3 regions of the Providencia sp. Me31A genome follow, and region 3 is predicted to be linked to each of the others. Evidence: predicted binding sites of a transcription regulator. Region 3 holds the regulator's gene; each other region holds the start of a gene.
What was found. Region 3 encodes Fur, which represses iron uptake genes when iron is present. Its sites were predicted from a motif close to ATAATAATGAGAACNACTATCAA; they were not measured.

Region 1: the regulator Fur is predicted to act here: its motif matches at 1,287-1,309, upstream of ACLPIE_RS15995 (TonB-dependent receptor domain-containing protein).
Region 2: the regulator Fur is predicted to act here: its motif matches at 1,167-1,189, upstream of ACLPIE_RS04700 (TonB-dependent receptor domain-containing protein).

What each region holds. Positions count from the first base shown of each region.
Region 1 covers NZ_JBKQGZ010000019.1:47,311-49,596, forward strand. The annotation lists gene ACLPIE_RS15995 (TonB-dependent receptor domain-containing protein) at 1-1,271, opposite strand, end outside; gene ACLPIE_RS16000 (MFS transporter) at 1,824-2,286, shown strand, end outside.
Region 2 covers NZ_JBKQGZ010000004.1:153,304-155,589, forward strand. The annotation lists gene ACLPIE_RS04700 (TonB-dependent receptor domain-containing protein) at 1-926, opposite strand, end outside; gene betA (choline dehydrogenase) at 1,298-2,286, opposite strand, start outside.
Region 3 covers NZ_JBKQGZ010000007.1:79,057-81,342, reverse strand. The annotation lists gene fldA (flavodoxin FldA) at 88-615, shown strand; gene fur (ferric iron uptake transcriptional regulator) at 873-1,322, shown strand; gene ACLPIE_RS07305 (bactofilin family protein) at 1,966-2,286, shown strand, end outside.

The sequences.
Region 1 (2,286 bases), on a different contig from region 3:
ACCGCATAACCACGAGGGTTCCAATGATTACCATAAGACTCATGGTGGTCTAAACGCAATCCACCCGTCAATATCAGATCCTCTGTCGCCGTGAATTCATCTTCCAAGAAAAAAGCATGTTGCTCTGCGGTTAGTTTAGCATTTTCAGTTGTTGAAGCGCCTGTTGAGGAGGTGTCTTTTAATTTAGCATGTTGGAATTGACCACCGACAGTTAGGATATTGTCTGGTAGAAATGCAACCACTTTCCCATCAACCACCGTATTGGTGATTTCAGGTACGCGTGCATCATAACGATATTCCGTGACCTTAGTCGCAGGGTCTGTGATGTCTGTTTTAGTTCTTTTCTTGGTTGTTTCTTGGTAAACACTCAATTCAGTATTAAATGAGTCCCAATCACCTTTATAGGTTAAAGCGAAATGGTTACGGTCATTATGGATTTCAGAGTGTTTATTTGGTCGAGCCTTACCGTTAAACTCACTGGTTGGTGCAAGGGAATTACCCGGCTTTTCTTCTCTTTCTTGTGTTGTTCTACCCGCTTCCAATAAGAAAGTTTGGTTTTCCATTGGGGTAAAGGTCAATTTCGCCGTTAAGCTTTTATTGTCTTTCTTATGGTGGCCATCTTCGATTTTATCTTCCTGACGATAATCACCTCCACCATACAACTGTAAGCCTAGTTTATCTTTCACTAAAGGACCGGACAGGTAGAAATTACCGTCGGTTGAATTACCACTATCACTGTTTTCTTGGATAATTGCCCCTGTGGTGACGCTGCCGTGCCATTCATTGGTCACTTTCTTGGTGATGATGTTGATAACACCACCCATCGCATCAGAACCATACAGTGAGGACATAGGTCCACGGATCACCTCGATACGCTCAATCGCTTCCACTGGTGGCATAAAGCCAGCTTCAAAACCACCGCTACCATTTGGACGTGATTCGCGGCTATTTTGACGGCGACCATCAACCAGTATCAGGGTGTATTCACCGGGTAAGCCGCGAATATTAATGTCTTGCTTATTGGCTGCCCCAACAATACTGACGCCTTCAACATCTTTGACTGCGTCGGCTAAATCACGTACAGGCTTATTTTGCAATTGTTCTGCGGTGATCACTGTGACACTTGCTGGCGCATCGCGTAATTGTTGTGAGAAACCAGATGCACTGACGACCATCGTGTCTGTTTTATTATCTGCTGCTGTGGCGCTAAAAGTAGTTAAAGCCGCGCAAATACCTGCGGCAATCAGGGTGTAGTGATATTGCGGAGTCATATTTATCCCTAGTAAATATAAATGATAATGATAATCATATTGTTTGCGGATATTATCACTAAAACATGCCAAAAATAAATGATTAGCTTGCTAATTTATGGTTGATATTTGATCTCAGATAAGAATTTTCACCTATCATTTTTTCGTTCTTTTTGTCTATTTTATCAAGCTTAACGAAAAATTAAGGCTTAACTTTGATATGCGGTATTTAGCCGCATTCAAAATTACTTTAGCGCTAGCGTTTACTCAGGATATTTTAGTTATATTAAACGCATACTTTTGAGCGTCTTATCTTTTTAAGATTAAGCACTGGTAACTCTGAGAGAAATTAGCGCTCTGATGCACTAAGATGGGAAAATTCCCCAATTTTTGCTTTGTATTTATTGATAATAAATCGGCATAGAATCATTTCATCAATAACCTTCATCATAAACTGCCACGTAGATGGAAAAATAAAAATTTCATTTTTTAGTTAATTGACATTTTTAATCCGTTGGCATAGTTTCAATCAGATTTAGAACCTTATTTATTTTATCTATAAGGCACCTATCTATGCATGCATTTGCAACGACTCGATGGCAACTACTGCGTCTCGCAATAGCGATGTTTTTTACCTACATGACGGTAGGACTGCCGTTGGCTGTCATCCCATTATTTGTTTTTCAAAAACTGGGGTTTAGTGACATCTGGGTGGGGGTAGTAATTGGTGTTCAATTTTTAGCAACCTTACTAACTCGCGGGTATGCAGGGCGTCTTGCTGACCAACGTGGTGCGAAAAGAACTACATTATATGGCATGTTGGCCTGTGGGGTATCGGGTTTTTTCTGCTTACTTGCCGTGTTATTGCCCGAAGAACCACTGTATCAAATTGGATTGTTAATGATAGGCCGGCTGATTTTAGGGCTAGGCGAAAGCTTATTATTAACCGGGAACCTAACATGGGGGATGCGTTTAGCGGGGGCAGAGCAAGCGGGCAAAGTGATGTCTTGGAATGGCATGGCCATTTATGGCTCTT
Region 2 (2,286 bases), on a different contig from region 3:
GGCATTTTTCCATCATATTGATACCAATAAGCGGCTAGTACTTCCCCTGCTTTTTGCTCATGTCGGCGATAATTTAATTCAAGACTAGAATAAGGATTAAAATAAATATTCGTCTTTAGTAATGTGGATTGGCTTTCATAGCTAGTATTAACCACTTCTTGCCCCGGTTTTATCGGCGCATCCGTATTAGAATATTTATGATAGCCATTTTTACCTGCAAAAAAGTTGCCTTGCTTCCTATTACTATGTGCAATTAACACATCAAATTTGTCATTACGATAAGCAACCCCAGTCGTTACTGAACCATTATTAAAATGGGAGTTCTTAACGCCATCGGATAACCGATATTGTGATTCGCCCCGTTCTTCTGAAGCAATAGAAGGACGACGGTTGTTGTTATAAATGTTCCCCTTGAATAAGAAGCCAAATTGATCCCCTTGAGGAATAATACTGTTCGCTGATAATGTTTTTAATTTTACTGTACCACCGATAGCCCCTCCTGAGAACTTACTCATCGAGGCCCCTTTTTCGATATTAATCGTATCGACTAAATCCATGTCAATATAAGTTCTATCTGTACTACCTTGATAACCACGCCATGTATTGGTTGATTGCAAGCTACCATCAATAATAACTGGTACTCGACCATTACCTTGCAGACCACGAATACCAATATCCAGTGCCCCTGCTTCATTTCTCGCATTATTCACTTGCAGAGAAGTTTCATTGGCAAATATATCTGAGTTGGTTGTCCCTCTGACCGTTGAAATATCTTTCGTGTCTATTTGCTTGCTATTTGACTTTATTTTGCTGGCTGTAACGAGAAGCTTATCTTTCTGAGGTGTTGTGTGTGTTTCATCCGCTAATGCTGTGCTTGAAGAACATATAACAAGTAAGCTAATTATATTTTTATTTTGAAATATCATTTAAGTAATGCCTTCATTAATTAATGAATATTTTATAGAAATGATGAAATATCGTACCAGCAAGATTAAATTATCCCTGCCATACTTTAATTCGTGAATTTAAAATTGGATTTAAGTGCAATACTATGGCGATAACTAATACTAAAAGCCTTATTTATTGAATGGGTTAAGGTCTATTTCTCCTCTAGTAAATAAGCTGCCCTGAAATATACACCAATGATAATAATGATCAAGATTATAATGAAAATCATTTGCATTATCATTAATATCACTATTGTTTATTATCTCTTTATCTTTTCTAATGCCATAAAAAAAGCGGTTGTATAAATATCAACCGCTTTTAAAGTAATTAAAAGAATAAGGCTTAAATATTACTGACTATTGGGTCTAGTCCTAACGGGTGTCTCTCCAGCGATATAATAGGCCGCTTGACTTGCTGCTAATGGTGGTCTGTTACGTATTTTATCTGCTATTTTTTCTGCCATCATAATCGTGGTAGCATTTAAATTACCTGTGATTATCAATGGCATAATTGAAGCATCAATCACACGGAGATTTTCAATTCCATGTACTCGCCCTGCGCCATCAACCACAGCCATGTCATCATTCCCCATTTTACATGTCCCACATGGATGAAAAGCAGTTTCCGCTCTATCCCGAACAAATGCATCCAGCTCTTCATCCGTATTGATGTGCTTCCCTGGGCTTATCTCTTCCCCACGATAAGGGGCAAGCGCGGGTTGGGCCATAATTTCGCGAGTAATACGGATAGCAGCGCGGAACTCCTCCCAATCTTGTTCTGATGACATATAGTTAAATAAAATACTTGGGTGTTGCCTTGGGTCTCGCGATTTCAAGCGAACACGCCCACGGCTAGGGGAACGCATTGACCCTACATGCGCTTGGAAACCATGTTGGTTCACTGCATTGCTACCATTATAATTAATTGCAACAGGTAAAAAATGAAACTGAATATTTGGCCAAGCAAATTTATTACTTGTTCGAATAAATCCCCCTGCCTCAAACTGATTACTGGCACCGATCCCTGTCCCGTTAAATAACCACTTTGCGCCAATCATGGGTTGATTAAACCATTTTAAGGCTGGGTACAATGAAACCGGTTGTTTACATTCATACTGCAAATACATTTCAAGATGATCTTGTAAATTTTGCCCTACACCGGGTAAAACATGAACTGCCGGAATATTAAACTCAGCTAAAACATCTTCAGGCCCCACCCCAGAACGCTGTAATATTTGCGGTGAAGCTATTGCTCCCGCACACAATAAAACTTCTTTACGAGCTTTCACCACTGTAGGTGTCTTACTTTGAGCGTGGTAATATTTCACACCAACTGCTG
Region 3 (2,286 bases):
AAATTCTATTTATTTTCGATCTAAGTGAACGTTAGAAGCCCATATTTACTTCTATATCCCTTAGAAAAACAAGAGGTTAATCACTTTATGGCAGTCATAGGTATTTTCTTCGGAAGTGACACTGGTAACACAGAAAATATTGCCAAGATGATCCAAGAAAGATTAGGCAAAGATGTAGCAGAAGTTCATGATATTGCGAAGTGCAGTAAAGAAGATATCGACGCTTTTGATATTCTACTTCTGGGTATTCCAACTTGGTACTACGGTGAAGCTCAATGTGATTGGGATGACTTTTTTCCAACTCTCGAAGAAATTGATTTTGAAGGTAAACTTGTCGCTTTATTTGGTTGTGGCGACCAAGAGGATTACGCAGAGTATTTCTGTGATGCGATGGGAACTATCCGCGATATTATCGAACCACGTGGTGCTGTAATTGTAGGTCACTGGCCAACGGAAGGTTACCATTTTGAGGTTTCGAAAGGCATGGCTGATGATAACCATTTTATTGGCTTAGCTATTGATGAAGACCGCCAACCTGAGTTGACTGAAGAACGTGTCGATGCATGGGTAAAACAAATCTCTGAAGAAATGTCTTTAGCTGAAATTATTGGCTAAGCAAATTTATCTTATAGATAATGGGTCACATGTAGCTCAAAATGCACCATTAGCATACGTGATCCAGTCTAAAATAATCGATAAAATATCCTAATAGGGTAGACTTACGAAAGATTATCAAAATAATGAGACAATACATGGTTTCTATTTTTATTTTCCATGCCTATAATTGTAAATCAGTTTAGAAGACAACTGGATTTATGTTAAAAATGTCTCATTATTGTTAAATTTTGATTCAAGATACAGGACAAACCCGCATGACAGACAACAATAAGGCATTGAAAAATGCTGGACTCAAAGTCACTCTTCCAAGATTAAAGATTTTGGAAGTACTTCAAGAGCCTGAGTGCCACCACGTCAGTGCGGAAGATCTCTATAAAAAGCTGATCGATATGGGCGAAGAGATCGGGTTAGCTACCGTATACCGCGTATTGAACCAGTTTGATGATGCAGGTATCGTAACCCGTCATAACTTCGAGGGTGGGAAATCTGTATTCGAATTAACTCAACAACATCATCATGACCACTTAATCTGCTTAGATTGTGGGAAAGTGATTGAGTTCACTGACGAATCTATTGAAACTCGCCAGAAAAGTATCGCCGCTCGTCATGGTATTAAATTATCTAATCATAGTTTATATTTATATGGTCATTGCGCAGATGGTGATTGCCGCGAAAGTGCGGACGCACACGAAGCAAAAGAGTAAAACACTGTCATCCCTTAGTCAAAAGGGATGAATACAAACTAAAAACCCCAGATAGAATTGCTATCTGGGGTTTTCTTTTTGCAATGCTTAATGTTATTTCTTTTTTATAGTGATATTCCTAGAGGTATGCTTAACTGTTTCATTTTTATTGTTAATTTATTGTCTTAATAGCAATAACATTGAAGTTCTATATAATAAGTTGCAATTCAATTTAGATCCTTTATATTATTTTACTGATAAATTTATTGCCACTCTATTCTAGAGTATTATTTGAATATCATGGTGATATATAAACAGCACCGATGATGACTTCCTCAATTTATAACATATGAATATATATAAATTTATCTCATTAACTCACCATAAGTGTATTAACCCAAATTAATCATACTTGGTAAAATGTAATAAAACGTAAATTTACAACTTTAGAGCGTGCATAATTATTTAGATTAAACTGATTTTTTTGTAATTTGTAAGAGATTAACTGATGAAAAAAATATACCTTTTTATTAACATTAGTTTTTTCTTCTGGTTTCTTACTTTAATAGGATGGTTTTTCAATTACGCAACCATCACCTTGTTTTCATTTATATTATCAATTTTGTTCTTGATCTTATACTTCAATCAAAAAAAGGTAGGTAACATGTTCACCAAAAGACAAAACAAGCCAGCTCCAGAGATAAACATACAACCAACAGCTAGTGAGCCTGAAATTATTGCGAAAACAGCTAAGATAGAAGAACAAGTTACCACCGCCACTGTCAGTGAAGAAAAGACCAATACGGTGATCTCAAGAGATGTTATTTTTGAAGGAAACATTACTTCTAATGAGCAAGTACATATTTATGGTAAAGTCATTGGCAACATTACAGGTAAAAATAATAGCGTTAAAGTAATGCTCAATGGACAAGTTATCGGAAATATTACCTGTAACGATCTGGTTGTTAATGGTCGAGTTGAAGGT